Linked DNA regions of Solwaraspora sp. WMMD1047. The protein of the gene in region 1 interacts with the protein of each later gene in a pairwise test. Links are inferred from orthologs where the notes say so. Each region holds a gene or a part of one and is shown on either strand. Other genes may lie near its edges.

The links.
Region 2: the proteins of panC (region 1) and O7627_RS07535 interact in binary tests that used the Escherichia coli proteins (3 or more experiments, as listed by UniProt). The link is inferred for Solwaraspora sp. WMMD1047 from one-to-one orthologs.

Annotation. Positions count from the first base shown.
Region 1 is NZ_JARUBL010000001.1:421,745-436,049, forward strand. Bases 7,627-10,592 are described here. They hold panC (pantoate--beta-alanine ligase), read left to right. Parts: upstream 7,627-8,666; coding sequence 8,667-9,518; downstream 9,519-10,592. Other genes in these bases: O7627_RS01980 (Rossmann-like and DUF2520 domain-containing protein), read left to right, coding at 7,747-8,670; panD (aspartate 1-decarboxylase), read left to right, coding at 9,536-9,967; O7627_RS01995 (septum formation family protein), read left to right, coding at 10,037-10,592. Also shown: O7627_RS01945 (ATP-binding cassette domain-containing protein), read right to left, coding at 1-62; O7627_RS01950 (ABC transporter permease), read left to right, coding at 65-754; O7627_RS01955 (ABC transporter permease), read left to right, coding at 751-1,473; O7627_RS01960 (glycine betaine ABC transporter substrate-binding protein), read left to right, coding at 1,655-2,659; O7627_RS01965 (hypothetical protein), read left to right, coding at 2,765-5,293; O7627_RS01970 (NADH-quinone oxidoreductase subunit D), read right to left, coding at 5,326-6,480; O7627_RS01975 (SAM-dependent methyltransferase), read right to left, coding at 6,477-7,586; more of O7627_RS01995, read left to right, coding at 10,593-10,945; O7627_RS02000 (L-aspartate oxidase), read left to right, coding at 11,016-12,692; nadC (carboxylating nicotinate-nucleotide diphosphorylase), read left to right, coding at 12,689-13,579; O7627_RS02010 (type III pantothenate kinase), read left to right, coding at 13,583-14,305. UniProt on the Escherichia coli protein: Catalyzes the condensation of pantoate with beta-alanine in an ATP-dependent reaction via a pantoyl-adenylate intermediate.
Region 2 is NZ_JARUBL010000001.1:1,620,314-1,634,586, forward strand. The notes cover bases 1-2,934. They hold O7627_RS07535 (NUDIX domain-containing protein), read left to right. Parts: upstream 1-1,167; coding sequence 1,168-1,701; downstream 1,702-2,934. Other genes in these bases: O7627_RS07525 (metallophosphoesterase), read right to left, coding at 1-461; O7627_RS07530 (ABATE domain-containing protein), read left to right, coding at 554-1,168; O7627_RS07540 (hypothetical protein), read right to left, coding at 1,755-1,880; O7627_RS07545 (hypothetical protein), read right to left, coding at 1,915-2,118; O7627_RS07550 (hypothetical protein), read right to left, coding at 2,140-2,604. In the rest of the region: more of O7627_RS07555, read right to left, coding at 2,935-3,247; O7627_RS07560 (hypothetical protein), read right to left, coding at 3,247-3,504; O7627_RS07565 (hypothetical protein), read right to left, coding at 3,527-3,790; O7627_RS07570 (DUF397 domain-containing protein), read right to left, coding at 4,014-4,226; O7627_RS07575 (helix-turn-helix transcriptional regulator), read right to left, coding at 4,223-5,086; O7627_RS07580 (DivIVA domain-containing protein), read left to right, coding at 5,532-5,849; O7627_RS07585 (hypothetical protein), read left to right, coding at 5,846-7,849; O7627_RS07590 (TipAS antibiotic-recognition domain-containing protein), read right to left, coding at 7,846-8,577; O7627_RS07595 (fibronectin type III domain-containing protein), read right to left, coding at 8,701-9,087; O7627_RS07600 (hypothetical protein), read right to left, coding at 9,201-10,517; O7627_RS07605 (aldo/keto reductase), read left to right, coding at 10,808-11,593; O7627_RS07610 (hypothetical protein), read left to right, coding at 11,754-12,644; O7627_RS07615 (cellulose binding domain-containing protein), read right to left, coding at 12,723-13,871; O7627_RS07620 (IclR family transcriptional regulator), read right to left, coding at 14,059-14,273.

The DNA.
Region 1 (14,305 bases):
ATCGAGGCGGCACTCGCCGGCTGCGAGCCGGCGGCGGGAGTGGCCTTCGGGGTAGCGTCCACACATGTCCTTCCGCGAGATCTACCGGGAAGACCCGGGCAATCCGTGGTTCTCCTGGCAGTACGTGCGGGACAACTCCGAGACCATCCTGACCGCGCTGCGGGAACACACCTCACTCACCGTACGGGCCGTGGTGCTCGCCGCGTTGGTGGCCATCCCGCTGGCCGTACTGGCGTACTGGTTCCGGTCCCTCACCGGGCCGATTCTCGCATTCTCCGGGGTGCTGTACACGATTCCGTCGCTGGCGCTCTTCGCCTTCGTGGCGCCTTACCTGGGCACCGGCACCCGGACGGTGCTGCTGGGTCTGGTCCTCTACGCGCTGCTGCTGATCATCAGGAACGCGCTGGCCGGCCTGAACCAGGTGCCGCCGGAGGTCCGGGAGGCCGCGGCGGGCATGGGGTACGGCCGGTTCGCCCGCCTGATCCGGATCGACCTGCCGCTGGCCCTGCCGGGCATCCTCACCGGTCTGCGGCTGGCCACGGTCTCCACGGTGGCGTTGACCACGGTCGGGGTGCTGGTCGGCCACGGCGGTCTCGGTCAGCTCATCATCGGCGGATTCCGCAACAACCTGTACCGGGCGGAGATCGTCACCGGCACCATCCTCTGCGTCGGGCTGGCGCTGGTGCTGGATCTGTTGCTGGCCGGGGTCGGCCGGCTGCTCACCCCCTGGGCCAACCGCCGGAGCGCGTCGTGAACCCGGTAGAGCAGGCGATCGTCTGGCTCAACGATCCGCTGAACTGGACCAACCCGGGTGGGGTGCTGGACCGGTTGGGCGAGCACCTGATCATCTCGTCGGCCGCGGTCGCGCTCGGCTGCCTGGTGGCCTGGCCGATCGGGCTCTGGCTCGGGCACACCGGGCGCGGTGGCGGCGTGGTGGTGCTGATCTCCAACGTGACGCTGGCCATCCCCACCCTGGCCCTGCTCACCATCCTGCCGCTGACCTTCCTCGGGCTGGGCCGGCCGCCGGTGATCATCGCGTTGGCGATCTTCGCGATCCCGCCGCTGCTCGCCAACGCCTACACCGGGGTGCGGGAGGCCGACCCGCAGGCCCGCGACGCGGCGCGGGGGATGGGGCTCTCCGGTGGGCAGCTGCTGCGGCAGGTCGAGCTGCCGTTGGCCATCCCGTACCTCGCCGCCGGTTTCCGGACCGCCGCCGTTCAGGTGGTTGCCACCACCGCGCTCGCCTCGTTCGTCAACGGCGGTGGTCTCGGCCAGATCATCAGCGCCGGTTTCGGGCTCGACATCGCCACCGGGGCCGGGCAAATCCTGGCCGGTGGACTGCTCGTCGCCCTGCTCGCGTTGCTGGTCGAGGTGATTCTCGCCACGGTCGAGCGGGCGGTGACCCCGCGGCCGCTGCGCCGCGTGCGGTCGCGCGCCCGCCGCCGCGCCGCGGACGCGGTATCCGGCACCTGAGCGCCCGGGGATCGGGCCGAACCCAGGGACCGCGTGACGATCTGGTGACAACATCAGGCCCAGGTTGTCGGTCCGAGCCGGAGGATGTTGGGTGGAAGTCGCGGGCGTTCATCAGACAGATCGCCCGTCGGACACGCGGCCGGCCCGTGGGGGTCGCGCCGGGACACGGAAGGCGGGCGTCATGCGCGCACGTACACGTCTGGCACTTGGCGCGGTCGGGGCCGTCGCGGCGGCGGGGATCCTCGCCGGCTGCGGGGACGCCGGCTCGTCGGGCACCGAAGCCCCGGCGGCCGGCGCGTCCGGCCCGGGCTGCGCCCCGGTGGCCGGCAGCGAGCTGATCGTGCTCGAGGACGACAAGGCCCTGCAGAACACCGACAACATCATCCCGGCGATCAACGCGAAGGCCGCGAACCCCGAGATGATCGCGGCCCTGAACAAGGTCTCGGCCGCGCTGGACACCAGCAAGCTGATCGCGCTGAACCGGGCGGTCGACATCGAGCGGAAGACGCCGCGGGTGGTGGCCGAGGAGTTCGCCACGGCGAACAACCTCACCGCCGGCATTCCGGCCAGTCAGAGCGGGTCGCTGGTCGTCGGGGTGGCCAACTTCAGCGAGAGCCAGACCCTCGGCGAGCTGTACCGGATCGTGCTGACCGCGGCCGGCTACGAGGTCCGCGTCCAGCAGATCGGCAACCGGGAGCTCTACGAGCCCGCGTTGGAGAAGGGCGAGATCCAGGTGGTGCCGGAGTACGCCGCCACCCTGGCCGAGTTCCTCAACGGCAAGGTCAACGGTGCCAACCCGCCGGAGATCTCCTCGCCGGACCTGGCCAAGACCACGGAGGGCCTGCGGACGGTCGGTGAGCAGTCGGGGCTGGCCTTCGGTGAGCCGTCACCGGCGCAGAACCAGAACGCCTTCGCGGTCACCCGCGACTTCGCCGACAAGTACGGCGTGCGCACCCTGTCGGAGCTGGCGGAGAAGTGCTCCGGACAGGCGACCGTACTCGGTGGCCCGCCGGAGTGCCCGCAGCGTCCGAAGTGCCAGGTCGGCCTGGCCGACGTGTACGGCTTCCAGGCCGGCTCGTTCAGCTCGCTCGATCCGGGTGGACCGCTGACCAAGGGCGCGCTGAACCAGGGTGAGATCAGCGTCGGTCTGGTCTTCTCGTCAGACGGCGCGATCGCCACCAGTTGAGCCGTCCACCGGGCCCGTCCGGGGCCGGCGTCGCATCTGCGGCGCCGGCCCCGCGCCGTCCGCCGCCGTTTCGCGGTACGGCGACAGTGGGTAGGCTGCACAGCCATGCCAGCCGAGGAGGCCCCGGAACCACGGCGCGGCCGGCCGCTGGCCACCGTGCTGTTCTGGTGTGGGGTCGGGCTGGCCCCGCTCGCCGCGTTGCTCCTGCTGGTGGCGCGGGGGAACGGGCCATTGCGGATCGCCGCGGTGCTGGCGATCCTGGCGGTTGTCCTGATCGGACTGTCCATCACCCTCCGTGGTGATCCGGAGGCGATCCGGGCAGACCTGGAGGAGATCGTCGCCGAGGAGATCGACGAGCTGCGCGCGGATGTGCGCAACGACGTCGCAACCGCGGCCCGCGCCACCCACAAGGCGTTCGGCGAGAAGCTACAGGTCCTGCAGAACAGTGTGGAGTCACTGCGCGGCCAGTTGACGGCCGCCCAGTCCACCGCGGCCGCGACCCGACCGGTGGCCGGAGCCGCGGCGCCGGTCGGGCATCGGGACCCGGCCCGCCCCGACCCTGGGCCGGTGTCGTCCGGGTCGGTGCCCTCCGGGTCCGCGCGGTCCGGGTCGGTGCCCTCCGGGTCCGCCCGGGTGGCAGCAGCTGCGGTACCGGTCGTCTCCGCTGGCGACCGGGCCGATCGGTCGTCGGGCTCACCCGGGCCGCCCAGGTTGCGGCTGATCACCACCACCCCCGACGCCGTCGTAGCTGATGACTCCCCGGGAGCGGACGAGCCGGAAGCGGCCGCACGGCGGTGGATCGGCGACCGCGACGGCCATCACGACGACCTCGGACACCACGAGCGCAGCCGCGCGGGTAGGGCCGGCTCCGACCGACGCCGCCGGGTCGCCGGCGACGAGCGTGACGAGGCCGGCAACCACGGACACCGCCGGCATGACGGACGTCGACACGACGCCGACCAGGAACACGACGGCCGCGGAGACGGCGACGGGCGCGGGCACGAAGAGCGCGGGTACGACGGCCGCGGGTACGACGACGGCCGCCGGCACGACGACGGACGCGGGTACGACGACGGCCGCCGACACGACGACGCCCGCGGGTACGACGACGGCCGCCGACACGACGACGCCCGCCGGCGCGACGACGGGCGCGGGTACGAAGAGCGCGGGTACGACGGACGTCGGCGCGACGAAGAGCGTCGGCCCGATGACCGGGCGCGCGGCTACCAGGGGTGGCTCGACGAGCCGGGTCGGTTCGACGAGCCGGCGGCGGACGCCGGACGGCGGGGCGGGTCCGGCGGTCACCGGCGCGAATCGGGGCCGGCCGGGCGGGAGTGGGCGGCCAGGTCGGCCGGCGGCCCCCCGCACCTGCCGGCCGGTGTGGTCCGGCACACCGAAACCGTCAAGGTGACCACCCGGCAGACGATTGTCGGGCCACACGAGGAGCCCCGCTCCGGCAACATCTACGGCACCGGCAACATCTACGGCGGTGGCGGCCGCGACGAAGAGCCGGATGACGGTCCCCCCGAGAGCGGGTACGGCGGCGCCGGTTACTCGCGCTCCGGGTACGGCGACGCCGGTTACCCGCGGACGGGGTACGGCGATACCGGGCACCCGCGGACGGGGTACGGCGACGCCGGTTACCCGCGCTCCGGATATGGCGACGCCGGTTACCCGCGGACCGGGTACGGCGACCGGGTCGGTCCGCCGGACTGGTCCGGACCGCCACCCCGTCGCCCGGGCCGCGATTCGGGGCAGGAAGAGCGTCGTTACCCGGTCGATGGTCCGTATCCCGCCGGCGGCCAGCCGAGCGATGTTCGGCCCCGTTCCGATCGATCGGCCGCCGACCCGGGATCCGCCGCGGGCTGGTCGGGTGCGGAGGCGGGCGACCGGTGGGCCGCGGCGCGCGCCGACGATCGTAGCCGCGAGGTGCGGATGGGCGAACGGCACGCGGCGGTACGCGCCGACGGATCCGGCACCGAACTGCGGGTCGAGAACCGGTGGGCCGCGGTCCGCCAGGAGCAGCCCGTGGCGGGCGCCGACCGGGTTGGCGACCGTGCCGGGCCGCGCCCCGTCGGCGGCTACTGGTCCGAACGCGCCGACCAAGCCTGGACCGACCAACCCTGGACCGACCAACCCTGGACCGATCAACCCTGGGCCGGCCGGCAGGAAATTGCACCGGCCGCCGGTGACCGGGAGTGGGGGAGCGACAATCGGTCGGAGTCCGCGTGGGGCGGACGAGCGTTGCCGGCCGGGTCGGGCGGCGATGCCTGGTCGGGCGGCGATGTTGATTCGGGCGGCGATGCCTGGTCGGGCGGCGATGTTGATTCGGGCGGCGACGCCTGGTCGGGCGGCGACATTGGGTCCGACCGGGGCGGCCGGCATTCCGGCGGACCCGGGGAGCCGGCCTACGGGGAGCGGGCCGGCTCGGGTTGGGAGTCGGCCGGCTCCGGCTGGGAACGGACCGGGTCCGGCTGGGGGTCGAGCGGCCCGGACCCCGACGACGCGTCCCCGGACCTCGAGCCGGTACGCGGCCGGCGGCACCGGGACGAGCCGAGGTACGGCTACCCGCCGGCGGATGACGTTCCCCGGGCCGGTGGAACCCGCTGGTCGGACGACGACCGCTGGCGGTGACCGACCTGCACCGCCGCTGACGGTGGCCGAAGCTACTTGTCGATGTCGCCGACCACGAAGAACATCGAGCCGAGAATGGCGATCAGGTCCGGCACCAGGCAGCCCGGCAACAGGGTGGCAAGCGCCTGCACGTTCGCGTACGACGCGGTTCGCAGCTTCATCCGCCAGGGTGTCTTCTCGCCCCGGGAGACCAGGTAGTAGCCGTTGATGCCGAGCGGGTTCTCGGTCCAGGCGTAGGTGTGCCCCTCCGGGGCCTTCACGACCTTGGGCAGCCGGACGTTCACCGGCCCGCTGATCCGGTCCACCTCGAGCAGGCACTGCTCGGCCAGGTCGAGCGAGACGTGGACCTGGTCCAGCAGGACCTCGAACCGGGCGTGGCAGTCGCCGGTGCGCCGGGTCACCACCGGCACGGTGAGCGATCCGTACGCCAGGTAGGGGTCGTCGCGGCGCAGGTCGAAGTCGAGCCCGGAGGCCCGGGCGACCGGTCCGGAGGCGCCGAACGCGGCGGCGTCGGCGGCCGGCAGCACGCCCACCCCGACCGTCCTGGCCAGGAAGATCTCGTTGCGGCGGATCAGGTTGTCCAGGTCCGGTAGCCGCCGCCGGACCTCGCCGATCGCCTCCCGGGCCCGGCGGGTCCAGCCGGCGGGGACCTCCTCCTTGAGGCCGCCGACCCGGTTGAACATGTAGTGCATCCGGCCGCCGGAGACCTCCTCCATCACCGTCTGCAGCGTTTCCCGCTCGCGGAAGGCGTAGAACATCGGGGTGATCGCCCCGATCTCCAGCGGGTAGGAGCCGAGGAACATCAGGTGGTTGAGGACCCGGTTCAGCTCGGCCAGTGCGGTCCGCAGCCAGACCGCCCGTTCCGGTACCTCGATGCCCATCAGCCGTTCCACCGCCAGCGCGACCCCGAGTTCGTTGGAGAACGCGGAGAGCCAGTCGTGCCGGTTGGCCAGCACCAGGATCTGCCGGTAGTCGCGGACCTCGAAGAGCTTCTCCGCACCCCGGTGCATGTAGCCCACGATCGGCTCGCAGGAGACCACCCGCTCGCCGTCGAGCACCAGCTTGAGCCGGAGTACGCCGTGCGTGGACGGATGTTGCGGTCCGATGTTGAGCACCATGTCGGCGGTGTCCAGGCCCGCTCCGGTGCCGACGGTCAACTCCCGCAACGCGCCCGCCTCGGTGGTCATGTCGGCCATCGTGCCACGACCGCGGCGACCTGTGCGCCGACCGGCTGGAGCAGCCACCAGTGACCGCCGAGGCCGGCCGGGTCGGTGAGCTCCGCGGTAGCCGACGCGGCGGCCAGCGCACGCAGGTAACCGGCGGGATCGGTGGCGGCCAGGGCGAGCGGCGGTCGGCCGCCGTCGGCCCCGAGCGCGCGCATCGCCATCCGCTGCCGGACCAGCGTGTACGGCGTACCGGCGGCGGCCGATCCGGCGGCGGCGGCCGAGTCGACGGCGACGTGGGCGGTGATGTCGCACGTCCCGTCCGGCACCGGCGGCACCTGCCGGCCGGCGCGGAACCCGGTGAGGGTGCCCAGGGGTGGCCGGTCGTCGGCCAGGTGGCCGTAGTCGACGGCGAGCGCCAGCCCGCGCTCCAGGGTGCCGACCGCGCCGGCCCAGGCGAGGTCGCGGGGCAGCCCGATCTCGGCCCGGGTGCTGTGGGCCGGCGGCCACCAGCGGGCCAGCCAGGCCGCCTCGGCCGGTTCGACCGCCCCGCCGAGCGATTCGGCTCCGGTCGCCGGGTCCACCAGCACCCGCCGCCACCGCACCCCCCACGACTCCGCAGAGTTGACCGGCCCAGCCGGCCCAGCCAGGCCCTCCGGTCCCGCCGGGTTCGCCGGTTCCGCCGGGTCAGCTGGTGGAGCCGAGCGATCGGGTTCCACCAGTTGGGCCGCGTCCAGCGGCACGTTGTCCAACCATTCCGTGGCCACTACCAGCCCGGTCGAGTGGACCGGTGGTTCGGTCCGCCAGTCGATCTCGGGCGGCAGATCGGCCGGCCGGGGGGCGAGTTCGACGGCGACCGGTCGCAGCCGCCGGGCCAGGTCCGGCGGCGCCTGCGCGCAGAGGGCGCGCAGCAGCTCGCCCCGGCCCGCGCCGATGTCGACCAGATCCAGCCGGTCCGGCCGGCCGAGCGCCAGATCGACCTGCTCGACCAGGCGCAGCAGCGTCGCGCAGAAGACCGGCGAGGCGTGCACGCTGGTCCGGAAGTGCGCCGCCGGGCCGGACCCGGTGACGAAGAACCCGGCCGGTCCGTAGAGTGCCGCCGCCATCGCGGCCCGCCAGCCAACGGCCATCAACAGAGGTTATGCGGAGCGCCCCGGGCCGCCGGCGGTGACGCCGGCATTCCGCGGTCGGGGCGCCGGTGAAGGTTTTCACACCTTCTTGTCACCCCTGCGTAACGGCGGCGCATACTTGCCCCGACCGGTACCCCACTTCGAGGACTGGATCGTTGAGATGAGCGCATCGACGCGCCCCCCGCTCACCGTCGGCGTCGTCGGCGCCGGCCGGGTGGGCGCCGTACTCGGCGCGGCGCTGAGCCGGGCCGGCCATCACGTGGTCGCCGCCGCTGGCGTCTCCGCCGCCACCCGCTCCCGGATCGCCGAGCTGCTCCCGGCCGCCGTCAACCGGCCCGCCGACGAGGTGGCCCGGGCAGCCACCGACCTGCTCCTGCTCGCCGTGCCCGACGACGCTCTCGGCACCGTGGTGGCCGGGCTCGCCGACACCGGCGCGCTGCGCCCGGGCCAGGTGGTGGCGCACACCTCCGGCGCGCACGGGCTGGCGGTGCTGGGCCCGGCCGCCGCGGTGGGCGCCCGGCCGCTGGCCCTGCACCCCGCGATGACCTTCACCGGTACGCCGGCCGACCTGGCCAACCTGCCCGGCATCTCCTACGGGGTGACCACGCCGCCCGCGCTGCGCCCGTTCGCCACCCGGCTCGTCGCCGATCTGGACGGGGTGCCCGAGTGGGTCGCCGAGTCGGACCGGCCGCTCTACCACGCCGCCCTCGCACACGGGGCGAACCACCTGGTCACGCTGGTGAACGAGGCCACGGACCGGTTGCGCGAGGCCGGGGTGGGCCAGCCCGAGAAGGTGCTGGGTCCGCTGCTGCGGGCGGCCCTGGAGAACGCGCTCCGGCTCGGCGACGCCGCGTTGACCGGCCCGGTCTCGCGGGGCGACGCCGGCACGGTGGCCCGGCACCTGGACCGGCTGGCGCAGGTCGCGCCGGAGTCCGTACCCGGTTATCTGGCCCTGGCCCGGCGGACCGCGGACCGGGCGATCGACGCCGGCCGGCTCCGGCCGGTGGACGCGGTGTCGCTGCTGGAGGTGCTCGCCGACCGGCAGCGCGGGCCGGCGTTCGCGGCGGGGGAGGCCCCGGCGTGACCGACGTGCTGCGGACCCGGGCCGAACTGGCGGCGGCCCTCGGCCCGGCCACCGGTCGGGTCGGGCTGGTGATGACGATGGGTGCCCTGCACGCCGGGCACGAGGCGCTGCTGGTGGCGGCCCGGGAACGGGCCGACCTGGTGGTCGCGACCATCTTCGTGAACCCCCTGCAGTTCGGTCCGAACGAGGACCTGGACCGCTATCCGCGCACCTTCGAGGCCGACCTGAAGATCTGCCGCGCGGCGGGGGTCGACCTGGTCTACGCACCGGGGCCGGCGGAGGTCTACCCGGCCGGTGACCCGCTGGTACGGGTCGACCCCGGCCCGCTCGGCGCCCAGTTGGAGGGCGCCAGCCGGCCCGGCTTCTTCCACGGTGTGCTCACCGTGGTGCTCAAGATGTTCAACCTGGTAAGCCCCGACTACGCCTTCTTCGGCGAGAAGGACTACCAGCAGCTCGCCCTGGTCCGGCGAATGGTGCGGGATCTGGATCTGGACGTCGAGATCGTCGGGGTGCCGACGGTCCGCGAGCCGGACGGTCTGGCGCTGTCCAGCCGGAACCGTTACCTGGCCGGTCTCGAACGGCAGGGGGCGCTGGCGCTGTCGACCGCGCTGCGGGCGGGTGCCGACGCGGCCACCCGCGGGCTCGACCCGGCGGCCGTGCTCGCCGCGGCGCAGCGGGCCTTCGACGCCGACCAGGGCGGCGCGCGGCTGGACTATCTGGTGCTGACCGACCCGGAGCTGCGACCGGACCCGGTCGCCGGGCCGGCCCGGTTGCTCGTGGCCGGCTGGGTCGGCGACACCCGCCTGATCGACAACATCGGCCTGCGGCTGGCCGCCGCCACGTCGTGATCCAGGGAAGGAAACCGATGCTTCGCACCATGCTCAAGTCGAAGATCCACCGGGCCACCGTGACCCAGGCCGACCTGCACTACGTCGGTTCGGTGACCGTGGACACCGAGCTGCTCGAAGCGGCCGACCTGCTGCCCGGCGAACAGGTGGCGATCGTCGACGTGACGAACGGCGCCCGGCTGGAGACGTACGTCATCCCGGGCGAGCGGGGCAGTGGCGTGATCGGCATCAACGGTGCCGCGGCGCACCTGGTGCACCCCGGGGATCTGGTCATCCTGATCGCGTACGGCCAGTTCGACGACGCCGAGGCGGCCGCCTACCGTCCCCGGGTGGTGCATGTGGACGCGGCCAACCGGATCATCGAGCTGGGTGCCGACCCGGCCGGCGCGGTCCCCGGCATGGTTGGTGACCCGGTGCCGGGCGGCCTGCTCACCGGTTCGCGTGGGTAACTTTTCCGGTCCGCCCGCGTAACCTGGAGGGCGTCGAGCCGGAATCTCGGTGCCCTGGGGAGGGACGCGATGCGTCGTTGGCTGAGCGCCGTGGCGCTGACCGTCGCGGCCGGGATCGCGCTTACCGGCTGCGGCAACCCGGCCGGGGTGGACGGAGCACTCATCGACGACTGGCCGGCGCTGCCCGAGGCGGGACCGTTCGTGCCGGCCGCCGGGGTCTGCCATCCCGGGGCCTTCGCCGAGACGGTGGCCCTGGCCGACCACCAGCCGGTCGAGTGCGTCAGCCCGCACCAGGTGGAGACGGTGCACGTCGGCACCTTCGCCGACGCCGCGGCCGGGCTGCCCGCGCCGCCGGCCCGCGACTCGGCCGAGCTCGCCGCCGCCTACACCGAGTGCGACGGCAAAGCCCGGGAGTACGTCGGCGACGAGTGGCGGCACGGCCGGCTGTGGCTGGGCGTGGCGCTGCCGACGCCGGTGGCCTGGACCGCCGGTGCCCGGTGGTTCCGCTGCGACCTGCGGGAGATGACCGACATCGAGGGGCGGGCCAGGCCGGCCGCCCGGGAGGCCAGCCTGCGCGATGCGCTTGTCGAGTCCTCACCGCTGCGACTCACCTGCTACACGGTCGACCTGACCGGGACCGGCCGGATCGAGAAGATGTCGCCGGTCGGCTGCGACCAGCGGCACAACGGCGAGTTCGTCGGGGTCTGGCGGGCGCCGGCGGACCTCGACTATCCGGCCCGGGACGGCGAGTGGGCGCGGTTCTACACCGAGTGCTACAACGTCCTCGCCGGGTACGCCCAGGTGCCGAAGGACCGGAACCTGCGGGCCCGGGCCGGGGTGGTGGTCCTGCCGGCCAGCGAGGCGGAGTGGCGGGCCGGCAACCGTGGGGTGCGGTGCTATCTCTGGCGCAACGACACGACGTTCACCCGATCGGCCAAGGGCGCCGGACCGGCCGGCCTACCGGTCCGGCGGGCCTGAGCGAGCGGCCTGGCCCACTTCTCTACGCCCCGCGCTGCGCCGGGGCCACCCGGCGCGGTTGACTGTGGGAATGGATCAGCCAGCACCGCGACCGCCCCTGCCGAGCCTTCCGGCGCTGCTCGCCGCGCCGGCCCCCGGCTGGGTGGAGACCACCGACGTGGTGGTGGTGGGGTCCGGGATCGCCGGCCTCACCGCGGCGCTGCACCTGCGGGAAGCCGGCCTGCACGTCACCGTCGTCACGAAGGTGAACATCGACGACGGCTCCACCCGGTGGGCGCAGGGCGGGATCGCGGCCGTGCTGGACCCGCTGGACACCCCGGCGGCGCACGCCCGGGACACCGAGATCGCCGGGGTCGGGCTCTGCGACCCCGAGGCCGTCCGGCTGCTCGTCGAGGAGGGGCCGACCCGGCTGCGGGAGCTGGTCCGGCTGGGCGCCGAGTTCGACCGGCACCCCGACGGGACGCTGATGCTGACCCGGGAGGGCGGCCACCGGGCCGACCGGATCGTGCACGCCGGCGGCGACGCCACCGGCGTCGAGGTGCAGCGGGCGCTGCACGCGGCGGTCGGCCGGGACCCGTGGATCCGGCTGGTCGAGCACGCCCTGGTGCTGGACCTGCTGCGCGCCCCCGGCCCGGCCGGCACCGGCCGGGCGTGCGGGGTGACCCTGCACGTGCTCGGCGAGGGCAGCGCGGACGGGGTCGGCGCCGTCCTGGCCCGGGCGGTGGTGCTGGCCACCGGCGGGATGGGCCAGGTCTTCGCCGCCACCACCAACCCGACCGTCTCCACCGGCGACGGCGTGGCATTGGCGTTGCGGGCCGGCGCGGCGGTCACCGACATCGAGTTCGTCCAGTTCCACCCCACCGCGCTGCTCGTGCCCGGGGCCGGGCAGGGCCAGCAGCCGCTGGTCTCGGAGGCGCTGCGCGGGGAGGGCGCCCACCTCGTCGACGGCGACGGCAAGCGGTTCATGGTCGGCCAGCACGAACAGGCCGAACTGGCCCCACGGGACGTGGTGGCCAAGGGCATTCACCGGGTGCTGCTGGCCACCGGCTCCGACCACGTCTACCTGGAAGCCCGGCACCTCGGCGCGGAGTTTCTGGCCAGCCGGTTCCCGACCATCGTGGCCTCCTGCCTGGCCGCCGGGATCGACCCGGCCACCGACCCGATCCCGGTGGCGCCGGCCGCCCACTACGCCTCCGGCGGCGTCCGCACCGACCGGCACGGCCGGACCTCCATCCCCGGCCTGTACGCCTGCGGCGAGGTCGCCTGCACCGGCGTGCACGGCGCGAACCGGCTGGCGAGCAACTCGCTGCTGGAGGGGCTGGTCTTCTCCCGCCGGATCGCCGAGGACATCGCCCGGGACCTGCCGGCACCGGTTGAGCCTGCACCGGGCGGGGCGTGGACCGGGGGCGTCGGCTGGGTGGTCGACCCGGGTGTGCGTACCGGATTGGGGTCGGCGATGTCGCGCGGCGCCGGGGTGCTGCGGTCGGCGGAGTCGTTGCGCGGGGCCGGCGCGGCCCTGACCGGGCTGGGCGACACCCGGGGCCGGCCGGAGACCGCGAGCTGGGAGGCGACGAACCTGGTCACCGTGGCGGCGGCCCTGGTCGACGCGGCGTACGCCCGCCGGGAGACCAGGGGCTGTCACTGGCGGGAGGACCATCCGGAGCCAGACCCGCGTTGGCTCGGGCATCTGGTCGGCTCGCTCGGGCCGGCCGGCGTACTGCGGCAGGACTGGGAGGCGTTGGGATGACACCGGCGATCATCGAGGCGTTGCGGGCCGACGGGCTGGACCCGGTCGAGGTGGAGCGGATCGTGCGTACCGCGCTGGCCGAGGACCTCGGGCCGGCCGGGCTGGACGTGACGAGCGTGGCCACCATCCCGGCGGACCAGGTCGACACCGCCGAGTTGGTCGCCCGCGAGGCCGGCGTGGTGGCCGGGTTGACCGTCGCGGCGGCGGTCTTCGACGTGGTGGGCGGGCGTACCGTGTCGGTGGTCCGCACCGCCCGCGACGGCGCGGCGGTGGCCCGCGGCGCGGTACTGGCCACGGTCACCGGCCCCACCCGGGCGCTGCTCACCGCCGAGCGCACCGCGCTGAACCTGCTCACCCGGATGTCCGGGGTGGCCACCCACACCCGGGCCTGGACCGAGGCGCTGGCCGGCGGGAAGGCGCAGGTGCTGGACACCCGCAAGACCACTCCCGGGCTGCGGATCCTGGAGAAGTACGCGGTGCGCGCGGGTGGCGGCGGCAACAAGCGGATGGGCCTCTACGACGTCGCGATGATCAAGGACAACCACAAGCTGGCGGCCGGCGGCATCGGGGCGGCGTACCGGCGGGTCCGGGAGCGGTTCCCGGACGTGCCGGTGCAGGTCGAGGTGACCACCGTCGGCGAGGCCGAGGAGGCGGTCGGGGCGGGCGCCGACTTCCTGCTCTGCGACAACATGTCCCCGGAGCTGCTGGCCGAGGTGGTGGCGGCGGTCGGTGACCGGGCCGAGTTGGAGGCCACCGGCGGGCTGACCCTGGCGGCCGCGGCGCGGTACGCGGCCACCGGCGTGGACTACCTTTCGGTCGGGGCGTTGACCCACTCGTCGCCGATCCTCGACATCGCGCTGGATCTCCGAGACTCCGACCGGGACTGACAGATGCTGCTCTGCATTGACATCGGCAACACCAACACCGTGCTGGCGACCTTCGAGGGCGAGAAGCTGGTCCACTCCTGGCGGGTCAAGACCGACGCCCGGTCCACCGCGGACGAGCTGGGGCTGATGTTCCGGGGGCTGCTCGCCGGGGACGCGGTCGAGATCACCGGGGTGGCGGCCTGCTCCACCGTGCCGGCCGCGCTGCGCTCGCTGCGGGCCATGCTGAGCCGGTACTACCAGGACATTCCGCACGTGGTGGTGGAGCCCGGTGTGAAGACCGGGGTGCAGTTGGCGATCGACAACCCCAAGGAGGTCGGCTCGGACCGGGTGGTCAACACGCTGGCGGCGTTCCACCTGTTCGGCGGGCCGTCCATCGTGGTCGACTTCGGTACGACGACCAACTTCGACGTGATCAGTGCGCGCGGCGAGTTCCTCGGCGGCGCGTTCGCGCCCGGGATCGAGATCTCCTTCGACGCGCTGGCGGCCCGGGCCGCTCAGCTGCGCAAGGTGGAGGCGACCAAGCCGCGTTCGGTGATCGGGAAGAACACCGTCGAGTGTCTGCAGGCCGGGATGTACTTCGGCTTCGCCGGTCAGGTGGACCGCATCGTCGAGCGGATGACCGAGGAGCTCGGGCAGGTGCGGGCGGTGATCGCCACCGGCGGCCTGGCGCCGCTGGTGATCGGCGAGTGCCGGACGGTCACCCACCACGAACCGATGATCACCCTG
Region 2 (14,273 bases), 1.2 Mb from region 1 along the record:
GAGAGCCGGACGGGCGGGTGGTGACAGGCCACGAAGACCGGCGCCTCCGGCGGCGTGGTGGCGAGCTGGTCGCCGAGCCAGTCCAGGGTCTCAGCGTCGAGCCGGCCGTCGTTGCGGCCGGGGATGCTGGAGTCGCAGAGCAGGAAGACCGCGCCGGCCACGTCGTACCGGGCGTTGATCGGCCTGTCACCGCCGTCCGGGTCGGTCAGCAGACCTCTGCGGTACGCGTCCCGCACGTCGTGGTTGCCGGGGCAGACCAGCACCGGGTACGGCGACGCGAACAGCTTGGCGGCAAGTTGGTACTCGGCCAGCTCGCCATGGTCGGCGATGTCCCCGGTCACCAGGATGACGTCGGGCGGCTGGGGGAGCGCGTGCAGGTGGTCCCAGATCCGGGCGGTGCGCTCGGCCGATCTGGGGTCGTCGTCGAGGTGGGTGTCGCTGATGTGGGCTATCAGGAGCATCGCCTCTCCTAATGGCTTAAGGAATCTAAACCGTTAGATCGGCTAGGCTAGCATTCACCCTGGGAATCAGTCGACAGGCCGTTGGAGCGCCGATGTCATCGCAGCTCACGCTCGCCCTTGCCGGCACCATCCGGCACGACGGAGCCGGTGGCGTCGCCGACGATTTCGCCGATCCCGCCGGGCTGACCGACTGGCTGGAGCGTCATCGCGGCCTGCTGCGGCCGTACACCGGGGAACTTGATCTGACGGGCGACCGGCCCGACGAGTCGGCCTGGCGCGCGGTGGTCGCGCTGCGCCGCGTGGTCCGCACCCTGCTGGCCCGGGCGGTCCGGCCGGCTCCGCCGAGCCGCGCCGACGCGGCCGACCTGCTCACCGCCGAGGTCGCCCTGGCGCGGCTCAACCAGGCCGCCGGTCGGCTGCCGGTGCGACCGGTGCTGAGCTGGCCGGCCGACGCGCCGCCGGCGGTCGGGCAGGTGACCGGGCCGGCCGAGCTGGGGGTACGGCTGACCGCCGCGCTGGCCCGCGCCACCATCGAATTCCTGGGCGGCCCGGAACGGGAGCTGCTGTTGGCCTGCATGGCCCCGCGCTGCGTGCGCTACTTCCTGCGGGACCACCCGCGTCAGCAGTGGTGCAAACCGTCCTGCGGCAACCGGGCCCGGGTGGCTCGGCACTACCACCGGCGGCAGTCCGAGCCGGCGGTCGGCTGATGACGGAGCAGGTGCCGCGCTCGGCCGACGAGCTGCTCGACATCGTGGACGAACGGGACCGGGTGGTCGGTCAGGCGCGCCGCGCCGAGGCGTACGCCCGCAGGTTGCGACACCGCTGCGTGTTCGTGCTGGTCCGCGACGCGCAGGGGCGGATCTTCGTACACCGGCGGGCGGACCGGAAGCTGGTCTTCCCGGCGCTGTACGACATGTTCGTCGGCGGCGTGGTCGGCGCCGGTGAGTCCTACCACGACGCGGCGCTGCGGGAGGCCGAGGAGGAGTTGGGCGTCACCGGGCTACCGGCGCCGACGCCGCTGTTCACCTACCTCTACGAGTCCGCCGAGCACACCTGGTGGTGCGCCCTCTACGAGGTGGTCTGGGACGCGCCGGTCAACCCGCAGACCGAGGAGATCTCCTGGTACGCCTTCCTGACCGAGGCCGAGTTGGACCACCGCCTCACCGAGTGGCCCTGGGTCCCCGACGGCGCGGACGCCTACCGCCGACTCAGGTCCCACCCCACCGGCCAGGGCGCATGACGGCACTGGCGTCGGACCGCCCGGTCCAACCCAGCCGGGCGCGGAGAGGCCGCTCAACCGTTGCCCAGCCTGCGATCGGCGATGACCCGCGCCTCCTGCAGGATCTGATCAAGCTCCTCGTCGGACAGGTTCTCCTGATACAAGATCGTGTACGCGATCAAGGTCTGGATCTTGCCCATCTCCTCAGGAGGGACCTGCAGCTTGACGGGTGGGTCAAGGACGGCTGCGAATGACCTGCGGTTCGTCATAGACGCCAGCGAACCGCCTGTCGACAGCGAGGAAAAAGAGTGCGCTGAGGTACGGGGGCCAGCCAGCCCAACCGTCGTCATCGAGCTTCCGCTCGTAGTGGTCGTTCGCCTCGTACTCGTCACGGACGAGCGTCCGAACGAACTCGATGAGGTCGACCTCGACTGCCATCCCAATCCTGCCGGGTGGTCGCTATCCACCGCTCGTGGACTGCCAACGTTCGAGGTGGTTCTCGGCCTCCCTGAGGAAGGCGTCGAGCTCGCTTTCGGACATGCCGTCATCCGCGACCAGCTTGAACAGAAGCTGTCCTTCTATCTCGGCGATCGTGCCGATGTCGAGGCGCTCGACCGTGTCAGCGACGCCGGGCTCGTCCATGTCGAGGGTCGCGAAGATCAGGGCTTCGGCCTCGGCGGCAGGCAGCGCTCGACCTTCAGCGAGCGCGGCGCGAGCGTCGGCCACGAACCTGATGATCTCTCCAACGTCCTTGGTCCGGCCGAACCGCTTCTCGACGGCGAGGCTGAAGGCGGACGCGATGATCGCGACCGGGGTGCCCTTGTTCTGCTGCTCGAACTCGCCGACCAGGGCGTCGTAGGTATCCCAATCCTGTTGCAGGACCGCGCGAAGGAACCTGGTGTTCTCATGCATCTTGACTGTCATCCCGATCTTCTCGCTGACTTGACGGTCGAGCTTTCCTGCGTATTCTCTCGGCCACCTCAACGCCCTTGATCCCGAGGATCGCCACGGTGAACGCCGCCAGGAGGGCGTCGCCCGCCGTAGCTCCTCCCGGCGGATTGGTCGAGGTGATCACCGGCTCGGAGGACCTTGGTACGGCGACGCCACCTGATCCGGTGGCTTGTTGGAGTATGTTTCCCAGTTGCTTGCCATGCTGGAGCCCGTCATCAGCGTTGGCGACCGACATGAGCCGGTCCATCATTCTGTTGGCGAGCCTGCCCCGCCCGCTGGAGGCGGTAACGACATCGGCGCCGGACGGCATCGAATCCGGAGCTGAGTCGCGGGCGGGCACCGAGCCAGGGGCGATCCTATTGACATAGGCTGCGAAGCAGGTGGCGGCATCGGCGAGGGAACGGCTGACCTCGCCTGCTTTGTCGGCTCCCGCCCGGCTCCGGGTGACCGCCTCCTCCAGAAGAGGGTCGTTGGTGCCTCTGGAAACCTCGGCGTACGCGGTACCCGCCCGCTCGGCCTCCTCTCGGGCTTGGACAGCTACCATGGCGCTCGCGTCGATGAGGTCGAGCAGAGCGTGGAACTGCGCGACAACTGCTCCGACCGAAACCTCACCCATCAGAGCGTCGAGGCATATGCGGCCGCTGCGTCGGCCGCCGAGCGAAGCAGGTCAACGCCTTCGTGGGCCCACGACAAAGCTTCGTCGAGCCGTTCCAGCCCGGTCTTCACCAGGTCGTCCTCGCTGTCGTGGCACGTTCGGAGCGCCAAACTCTCTGCTTGTTGAACGTGGACGAGGACGCGGAGCAAGGTCTGCCTGGCGTCATCGGCGTGCAGGTCCCCCCGCCGCAATGTGGCCTTGACCTCGGCGATGTTCACGACCGATCCAGTCTCAGGCGGGTCAGCCGAGGTGGCTGGCGTATTCGCGGGCGGCGGCGGAGGTGCCCTGCATCAGGGTGGCGGCTTCGGCGAGGCGCTGCCGGGTCTGCTCGGCGCGGCTGATCGCCTCGGCGATCTTCGCGTGGTTGGTGCCGGCCGAGACGGTCCGCAGCCGGGTCAGCACCTGCTCGGTGCCCTCCATCGCGGCGCGGATCTGGCCGGCTGTCTGGTTGCCCTGCTCGGCCGCCTGAGCGAGTGCCGCCTTGACTTCCTCGATGCTGGCCATGCGATCCCCTCCGGCCCGCCGACGTCGACGAGCGTCTCGTCTGCGTGTCCGGACGGACACTATCCGAGACCGCCGGCCCGGTGCTGCCCCAGTCGCCGCCCCGACAGCGGAGAACTTGCGCGCTGACCCTCTACGAGCGACTGGTTACACCCGTTGATGATTGTCGGTGGGGCGTCCGGCGGCGGACGGGCGTCCCGGATTTCGCCGGGACGCCCACCCGGGTTCAGAAGTCGAACTCGCCGTCCTTGACGCCCGCGACGAAGGCTTCCCACTCGCCACGGGTGTAGACGATGGTGGCGGCGTCGGGGGACTTGCTGTGCCGCACCGCCACCCGACCCGAGCCGTCGGCCAGCGGCCCGGCCTCGACGCAGTTTGCGCCAGTGTCGGCGCTGCGGGTACTGATGTGCCAGGCCACCGCCGGCAGGTTCTCGATCATGGAAGTTCCTCCCCGATGGTCGCTATCAGCTCAGCCGAAGCCCTCGGATCGAGCGCGGCCTTTGCCACCCGATCGTACGCATCACGGAAGCCCTCGGACTTGGGCGATTCCAGGAAGAGCCGGCCTGCTCGGTTCTCCTGATAGGCCACCGGAGGGTACGGCGCCGGCATCCGGAAAACCCAAAATGATCCGTCAACGCCGGGATGGAGGCCGACTGAGGCCGGCAGCACCCGGACGTCGATGCGCGGGCGCCGGGCGATCTCGGCGAGGTGCGCGAGTTGTGTCCGGTGCAAAGCTGAGCCGCCGATGCTCCGGCGCAGCGCAGACTCGTCGACAATGGTCTCGATGTAGGGATGGTCCTCCCGCTCCAGCATCCGCTGACGCTCCAAGCGGAGCGCCAGGCCCTTTCCGATGACCGACTCGGCGGCGGTAGGTCCTTCAACGCAGCGGATCACCAACTCTGCGTACTCGGGGAGCTGGAACAGACCTGGTACCACCAGGGAGTGGTAGGAACTGATCCGCTCGGCACGCGACTCAAGCCACGGCACGTCGATGAACCCGGCGTGAGAGACTTCGCCGTCGTTCTGATCCCAGCGATCGATGCGCCAGATCTCGTCTGCCACAGCGAGCATCCTTGCCCGCGCCTCGGCGTTGTAGAAGCCGTAAATGTTGAGCAGGTGCTCCACATCCGGCCGTTGAATCGGCCACTCGGCCCGTTCGAAGCGGCCCAGGGCCGACCGGTCCCGGCCAAGCATCTCTGCGGCGAGTTCCAGGGAGAGTTTGCGCTTCTCACGCAGGTGTCGTAGGTGCAGGCCGAGCCACTGTGCTCGGAGGGTTCGGTTGAACATGCGGGTCGTCATGATCCACCTTTCGGGGATGGCCAGAAATGGCCATGGGGAACGGTTGCTCCCATCCGGCCTCGTTGGCAGCGTGAGGTTCAGGCGCCGCTGTGCGGGCGTCGGAGGAGGTGAAGGTGGTGACGGTCCACTGCTTACGGGAGTTCCGCGCTCGTTCGTTACCGGCACCGCGGCTGTGCCAATAGCCGCCTTGCGGTGACGGGAGTGGCGCTACCCCCGCCGGGTCTCAGAAGGAGTCAGGAACTCCCTTAACCGACTTGCCAAGAGTTTTACCACGGGAGGCCGGCCCAAGGCGACCCCCAAAATCGAAGAATCCAAGCCGCCGATCAATGGCTCCGGCGGCCGGTATAACTCGCGCCAAATTCGCCGATCGAACTGTTCGTAACCTCAATCCGGAAAGGCCGGTGTCGGTGTGCCAGTCGTGATCCATCGTCTATTGCGAAGTGGAATGCCGTCCGGGCCGGGTGGCGGGTTCCTGGGCGGCACGGTGCCGTACCAGCCATTGGCGCCGTGGCAGGTCCGGACCCGGCGGTTCCGCCCGGTGCCCTACTGGCGGCGGGGGATCGACCCGGCAGAGGTGGCGAGCTTCCTGGGCCGGCTGGCCGGGGACCTGGAACTGCTGCACGCCGAGCTGGAGCGCACCCGGGAGCAGAACCGGCGGATCAAGGCGGCGCTGAGGCACTGGCGGTCGACCCGCGTCGGCGTACCCGGAAATGGGGTTGAGCCCGACGTGAGTGACCAGACGCGACGGCGGTCCCGGCGGTGACCGGCGACCTGGTGGTGGTCTGTCCGACCTGTGACGGGATGACGTTCACCCTGGGGAGGTGCAGTTGCGCGGGCGACGGCGAGCCGTACCCGCAGTGCCGGCTCTGTCAGGGGATCGGCAGCGTGGCGCGGGCCTGCCACGGGTGCGGGCAGACCGGTCGGCGGCGGAGCCAGCTCGTGGTCACCGTGGCGAACCTGGACACCGGGGCGGTGGCGTCCGCGAACGTGGTGCCCGGGTCGGTGCGGCCGTGCCGGTGGCCCTACGGCGCCGGCTGGCACCTGCCGGTGGCGCCGCTGCTGCGTGACCTCGCCGCCCGGGTCGGGGCGGCCGGCTGGCACGAGCACGGCGGGCGGTCGCCGGACGGCCCGATCCTGTTCCTGCCGCCAAAGTGGCGATCCGACCTGCCCGAGCAGCACCGGCACGCCCTGGAAGCCGACGCGATCGCCCGGCACAGCCACAGTGCCTGGCTGGTCTACCTGGGCCGCAACACCGCCCGCCCGGCGCCGGACCCGACCCGGGAGCTGGACCGGCTGCGGCGGGTCGCGGACCTGCTCCGGCTGGACCTGGTGCTGGAGGTCCGGCGCCTGCCGCGCGACGACCACCGCTGGGACATCCGGTACGAGGTCCACGGCAGCCCGGTGCCGGACCGGCCGCGCGGCTGGGCCGACGACCTGCCCGCCGCGCTGCTGGCCACCACCGTCGAGGACGCCCTCTTCGGCCTGGCCGACCGGGGCCGCACCGCCCCGGCCCACTACCTGCTCGCCGGCGCCCCGCAGCGGCCTGCCGAACCGGTCGCCGTCGAGGTGCTCGAACGGCGCCTCCTCGCCGACCTGACCGACCCCCGGACCGGAGAACCCACGGCCGGCGCGCAGGCGATCTGGCGGGACGGCCGGTGGTGGCACACCAGCCTGCGGGTGGCCGGCAGCACCGAAACCCTCGTCGAGGAGCCGACCGGTCGGGTGGTGAGCCGGCTGACGACCAACCTGCGGCGCGGCTGGCAGCCGCCGGCTCCGGCGTGGCTGGGACCGCCCATCCCGTACGCCGAATGCCCGGCCTGCGACAAGGCCAGCCGGCTGCGGCCGTGTGGCTGCACGGTCGGGGACCGGCCGGCGGACCCGGCCTGCGAGGTCTGCTTCGGTGCCGGCCGGTATCCGTCCGCGCTGCCCTGTTTCCGGTGCGGCGACAGCCGCCGGATCTACCGGGGCGCCGCCGTCACCATCAGCGACCTGGCGACCCGGGTCACCCACCTCAACTGGACGGGCGGCGCCGCCGACGCGCCGCTGGTGGCGACCCAGCCCGGCGGCAAACCGGTCCACCAGCTTCCCGCCGGCTGGCGGCTGGCCGGGTGGGCGACCTCCTTCGGGGTACGCCCCGAGGAGCTGTCCGAACTGGATCGCGGCGGGCCGATCGGCGACGAACTACGCGACGGGATCGTGACCGTCGACCATGCGGGGGCCGATCCGGTGCTCACCAACCTCGCCGAGGTGACCCGGGGCCGGCCGGCGGCCCGGGTGCTGGTGTCGGCGGTCCGGCCGGACGTGCCGCCGCTGGCGGCGGTGATCCGGCTCGGCATCGGGCTGGGCCTGGCGGTCACCGTCACGATCCGGGACCACATCGGCAACGTCGGTGACCCGAGGCTGATCCAGGGCGAGAGTTGGGACGTGCGGGTCGGCTCGGACCCGGCCGACCCGCCCTGCCACCACACGATCGAGGCGGCCGTCGCCAGCTTCCTCGGGTCGCTGGAGATCACCGTGTCGGCCGCGGTGCCGGCCGACCCGGCCGTGCCGATCGCGGTGCCGCAGGCCCTGGCGACAGCGCTGGACCCGATCGACCCGGTACGGCTGATCCGGCGGCTCGGCCGGCACCACGCCGGTCAGGCGGTCGCGGTCCGGTACGAGCGTGGCGGCTGCCACCTGCACCTGCGGGAGCGGGACGAGATCCGGCACCTGGCCACCGCGCCAGACCTCGTCACCGCCCTCACCGCGCTGGGGCTGCGCTAGCCGTCGAGCCGCTGGTCGGCGTAGACCAGCATGGCGTCACGCAGGTACTCGACGAGCGCGTCGTCACCGCCGCCGATGTTGGCGCGGAACCGCTCGTCCTCCACGTACATCTGGGCCAGGCCCTGGTACGCCTCTCGGTTGGGCGTCCAGAACAGGCAGGTCACCTCGTAGTGGAGCTGGATCAGGTCCTGGACCCGCTGGTCGGTGACCGGCACCCCGGCCGCCTTCAGCGGGGCCAGGCCCTCGTGCACCCGGACATAGCCGGTGCGGGCCTGCTCGGCGTCGTCGTCGGACCAGCCCTGCATGCGCTGGTCGGCGGCGTCGACGGCGGCGTCGCCCCAGCGCTGCCGGGCCTCCGCCTCGTAGGGGTTCGTCTCGAACCCCGCGAACACCTTCCGGGGAGTCATCTCCCTTCCCTCCTGGATGTTGCAGATCGTGGTGTCGACGGTGTGGACCAGCCGGTCCAGCCGGTCCCGTTCCCGGACCAACCAGTCCCGGTGCCGCTGCAGCACCTCGACGGCGCTGTCGTGGCCCTGCCGGGACAGCACCTCGGCGACCGCGTCGAGTCCGAGCCCGAGCTCCCGCAGCAGCAGGATCCGCTGCAGCCGGAGCAGCTGCTCCTGCTCGTAGTAGCGGCGGCCGCCCTCGGCCGTCCAGGCCGGGGTGAGCAGCCCGATCGCGTGGTAGTGCCGCAGGGTTCGCGACGTCACGCCGGCTTCCCGAGCCACCTAGGCGATCGACCAGGCCATGGCCACCCGTCACCTTCCGTGATCGCGACCGGGCTTTCCGGTCGTGCTGATGACGGTAGGTGTTGCCGCTGCGTCAACTGCAAGCCCGAATCGCCGGGGGAGTTACTGCGTCGGCGCGACGACGGTGACCGGTTCGGAGAGCGGGCTGGTGGTGTAGCCGGAGAAGGGCAGCGCCACGCTGTACACCGCGAAGGTGTGCTCGGCGCCGGGGGTGAGGGCGACCCGGTACGAGGTGGACGGCATTGAGGCGTACCCCTGCCACTCGCCGTCGACCAGGCGCTTCATCGAGTACCGGAAGACCGGGCCGCCGGAGCGGGGCCAGGTCAGCAGGGCGCTGGTGGGGGTCAGCTCCGAGACCACCGGCTGGTCGGGGGCCGGCAGCGGGATCAGCGGATTCTGGGCGGCGGCCGGTGCGGTGAGCGGGCCGAGCACCAGCAGCAGGGCGGCGACCAGCGGGAGCGCGACGGCGCGCAGTCGGGATGCGGACATGACAGATCCTCCTGAGGATGAGCGACACGCCGGTACCCAATAAATCTACCAAGGTCGATATAGCTCGGTGCCCGGCGCCGACGGGCCACACCGGCGGCGCCGGGCACCGAGGCTTACCCTTCGGCGAGCAGGTCGAGGGCGAGCGCGGCGGTCCAACTGAACGCCGCGGCGCCGATCCCCTCCCCGGTGCCCGGATCGAAGTACTCGTAGCAGCCCGCCGAGCGGATCAGGTCCAGCATCGCCGTCCGCAGGGTCGCCGCCCGCTCCACCCGGCCGTGCGTGCGCAGGCCGCGCCAGAGCAGCCAGTTCACGTTGATCCAGACCGGGCCGCGCCAGTACCGCAGCGGGTCGAAGTCGGCCGCCGTCCGGTCGTAGCTCGGCACCGCCAGCCCTTCGGCCAGCCCGAACCGCGCCGACTCGGCCGCCGCCACCACGCCGGCCACCTGCGCCGCCGGCAGGTCGGGCAGGATCAGCGGGACGAGACCGTTCACGCACCGGGCCGGGCTGGACCGCCCGGTCCGCACGTCCCGGGCGTGGAACATCCCGGTGTCCGGGTTGTAGAGCCGGTCCGTCAGCGCCCGGGTGATCGCCGCCGCCCGGTCGCGGTGCCCGGCCGGGTCCGCCCCGACCACCGCGGCGATCTCCGCCAGCGCCAGCTCGGCCGCGCCACGCAGCGCGTTGAACGCCGGGCACTCGACCAGGAACGGGTGCCGCGCGGCCAGCTCCGCGTCCCGATAACCCCCATCCCGGTACGCCGACGCGATGGTGATGTAACGGGCGTAGTCGAGATCGGTCGGGCGGTGGTCGACGGCGCCCACCTGGTTGTCCCGGCGCCGGTAGCCGGCCAGCGGATCCACCGGAACCGGCACGGCGGCCAGGGTCGCGTCCCAGGACGGGCTGTTGTCCAGTCCCGACTCCCACGGGTGCACGATGCTGCTCAGCCCGGCCCCGCCGACGTCCCGGTAATCGGTCAGGTAGTCCTGCTGCGCCACCAGCCGCGGATACAGCCAGCGCAGCTCCCGCAGCGCCGCCTCGTCCGGGCGGCGCCGGTAGATCTCCCAGGCGGCGATCGCGTGCGCCGGGGGCTGGACGATCCCGGTGGTCGGCCGGCCCCAGTACGCCGGACCCGGGAAGTAGTCGCATTCGGCCACGCCCGGGTCGAACACGATGTGCGGCACCCGGCCGTCCGGCCACTGCGCCGTGAAGAGGCTGCGCAGGTCGTGCCAGGCCCGGTCCGGCGCGACGTGCGCCAGGCCGATGCTGATGAAGGCGGCGTCCCAGCTCCACTGGTGCGGGTAGAGCGTGCGGGACGGGACCGTGTGGTCGTTGGCCCAGTTGGCGGCGAGGATGTCGGCGGCGGTGCGCCGGAGTTCCTCGTCGGTCGCGCCGGGGTGGCGCGGGTAGGTGGGGAGGGTGTTGAGGCGATTCATCCGGCGATCCTTCGGCCAGGTGTGACGAGCTGAACAGGGCGCGCGCCAGCCCGGCGGCGGTGCGGGGGGCGCGGATCAGGCCACGGCGCAGAGCCGTCCGGCGATGGGCGGGCCGCGGCTCAGGCGAGTACGGGGCAGGTCGTCCGCGTCGACGGTATCCGGGTACTTTATGCCGGCGCCGGCGTTGCCGACCACCACCCGTTCGTCTGGCCCGGTCCACCCCACCGGACGGCAACTGTCGGGTCGCCGTCAGGAGCATGTTCCCGGCGGTCTGGGGTACGAATGACGACATGACCGCATCTGTCGCGCAGCCCAGTGTCCTGCTCCCCGGCGAGGTGGCGATGCCGCTGCTCGGCTTCGGCACCTGGCAGGCCACCGGCGGCCAGGGCTACGACGCCGTCCGCCAGGCCCTGGACGCCGGTTACCGGCACCTGGACACCGCGACCATGTACGGCAACGAGGAGGAGGTCGGCCGGGCGGTCCGGGACAGCGGGATCGCCCGCGAGGACATCTTCATCACCACCAAGCTGCCGCCGGAGCGGGCCGGCCGGGAACGGGCGACGATCGACGCCAGCCTGGCCGCGCTCGGCGTCGAGTACGTCGACCTCTGGCTGATCCACTGGCCGCCGCGCGAGGAGGCCGGCGTCGCCACCTGGCGGGAGTTCCTCGCCATCCGGGAACTCGGGCTGGCCCGCGCGGTCGGGGTGAGCAACTACAGCGTGCCGCAGCTCGACGCGCTCATCGAGGCGACCGGGGAGGCGCCGGCGGTCAACCAGGTGCCGTGGAGCCCGTCGCTGCACGACGCGGAGCGGCTGGCCGAGAACCGGCGGCGCGGGGTGGCGGTGGAGGGCTACAGCCCGTTCAAGAACACCAAGCTGCGGCACCCGGTGCTGGTCCGGGTCGCCGACGCGCACGGGGTGAGCGCCGCCCAGGTGGTGCTCCGCTGGCACCTCCAGCACGAGATCGTGGTGATCCCGAAGTCGGTCACCCCCGAGCGGATCAGCACCAACTTCGACATCTTCGACTTCGCTCTGTCGCCGGAGGAGATGACCGAGATCGACGCCCTCGGCCGCTGATCATGTAACGCTGCGTCGACGAACCGATGCGGCGGGCTCTCTTCGGTGCTGCTGCGCGTGATTGGTACGCGGTTTCCTCTGGTCGGAGTGCTGACAGCTATCGCTTCCTGAGGTGAACCCCGCTACGGTGACTGTGCGTAGAAGCCTGGGGAGGGAAGAAATGGTGAACGATTACGGTGCGCAAGCGGCCGCTGCGGTACCGATGTGGTCGGAGAGCGTCGGGCCGGGGCCGGACTTCGCGACCTGTGTGCTTTATCTGGACTGCGGAGACGACCTCGCGACGCTCGGCCCGATCCTGCGCTACTGGCATGACCAAGCGTGCCGGCTGTTGTTACCAGCCGTGATGACCCCGGGGGCGCCGGAGCCGACGATGTCACTCAGCGCACATGAGCAGACGGCCGACGGTCGCCCTCGGCGGAAGCGGCCGCAGCAGTGGTCCGACGGGTTGACCGAGGACCTGTACCAGCTCTCCGCGCACTGGTTCGACGTCGCGCCGGCCGCGACCGCGTCCGAACTGGACCTGTACGTCTACCGGTTCGCCGACCGCCGGCACGTGAAGCTGCAGGTCTCGGTCGGGTTCCAGGACCGGCCGGGCGGGCTGCCCCGGGTGGTGCCGGCGCTTATCGAGTTGACCCGGTTGACCGGTGACCTGGCCGATCCGACCTACGGCGAGATCGTTGTCAACGCCGGGGTGCTGGCGCCGGCCACCATCCTCGACGGCGCCCTCGACCGCGGGGTCGTCGAGTCGGCCCGGGCCAGCCGTCAGGTGCTGCGCGGGTACGAGTGGGTGACGGTGTGTCCGAAGGAGCTGGTCGGACGGCTGGGCGGGCTCGCGGCGCTGCGCGAGTCGGGGGCGTTCAGCGAGGTGGTGGCGCTGCGGCACGGTGGCGCGCTGCTGCGGGCCACCGACGACCCGGGTGCCTACCAGGACGGTCGGGTACGCGCGGTTCACCAGGCGCTCGCGCCGCTGCTGCCGGCCGGCGAGCCTACTGACGTACCCGGTCAGGATCTTTCCCGGCTGGTCTTCGCGGATGCCCACGCGGCGGTCTGAGCTGGACGGACGACGGCGCGGCCGCCGGTGGAGGACGGGCGTGCGTCCAGGACCGGCGGCCGCTCCGACGGTGCGCGGTCAGCCGCGCGAGCAGGCCGTCCCGTTGAGGGAGAACGCGGTCGGCGACGAGTAGCTGCCCGACAGCGTGCCCTGGTAGCCGAAGGACGCGGTGGCGCCCGGGGCGATGCTGCCGTTCCAGGAGATGTTGCGGGCCGTCACGGCCGAGCCGCTCTGGCTGACGGTGGCGTTCCAGGCGTTGGTGACCTGCTGCCCCGAGGGCAGGTTGTAGGTGAGCGTCCAGCCGTTGATGGTGCTCGACCCGCCGTTGCGGATCCGCACGTCGGCGGTGAAGCCGGAGTTCCACGAGTTCGCCGTGTAGGTGACCGCGCAGCTAGCGTTGCCGGGCGGCGGCGTCGTCGGGTTCGGCGGCGGGGTGGTGGGGTTCGGCGGCGGGTTGGTGGGCTGGCCGCCGCCGTTGACCGCGGCCGAGAACGAGTTGACGCCGAGCCCGGTGCCGCCCTGCCACGGCTCGAAGCCGGCCTGAATGCTGGTCAGGTACCAGGCGTTGGTGATCGCGCCCCGGTTGCGGGTGTCGTTGATGAAGTCCAGCACGCTGAAGTTCCAGCTGCTGATCGGCGACGACGAGACGTACGAGATGACGTTGTTGCCGCCGTTGTTGCCGCGCCAGACCTCCCAGTTCCGGCCGCCGACGGTGGCGTTTCCGACCGGCGAACCGATCGGCTGGATCGAGCCCTGCCGGTTGAACCAGATCATGATCTCCATCTGGTTGACGCCGTCCCGCTTGGGCGACGGGTCCAGCCAGATGTCGTACGAGGCGTTGTAGATGGCCCCGCTGACGTAGTTGTAGCTGATGCTGCTGGTGGCGCTGCTGATCTGGCTCACCTGCATCGGCAGGTTGGTGCCGGGGGAGCAGTTGGTGTAGTGGCACCCGAGGAAGACCGACGGGTACGACACCGGGGCGCCGTTGGTGGGGGCGGAGCCCTGCTGGCTGGTGATCGAGAAGCCGTTGTTGGTGACGTTTATGCACTGCTGGGCGGTGGTGCCCCAGCGGTTGTTCTGGACCACGTAGCGGCCCTGGATGGTGGTGCTGCCGTACTGCTCGCAGATCTGGGTGTCGGCGGCGGCGGGGCCGGCGAGGGCGATCGCGGCGATGGTGCCCGGAATGAGCAGGGCCGCCGCCGCGATGGCGCGGATGGGGCGTCTCATGGTGCTCCTTGGCTGGTGGGGGTCCGTGGAGTCGGGGGTGTGGGCGGGCGGTCGAGGGGCGATCCCGAAAATGTTGCGGGAGCGCTCCCATCGATCGTTGGGAATAGATTTACATGCCTGTAATAACGAGCGCAAGCGCTGGACGGTTCGAGTCCCGGCCGGCGGGGCCGGTGCGGGGCGGCCGGGCTCAGGTCGCCGAGAGCAGCCGCCGGGCGGCCCGGACCTGGCCGACGGCGGAGCGCAGCGCGGCGACGATCCGCTCCTCGCTGTCGGCGCCGAGCCGGGCGGCGGGCACCGAGAGGCTGATGGCGTCGGCGGCCGGCGACTGCAGCGGCACCGCCACCGCGAAGCAGACGATGCCCTCGGTGTTCTCCTCGCGGTCCACCGCGTAGCCGCGCTGCC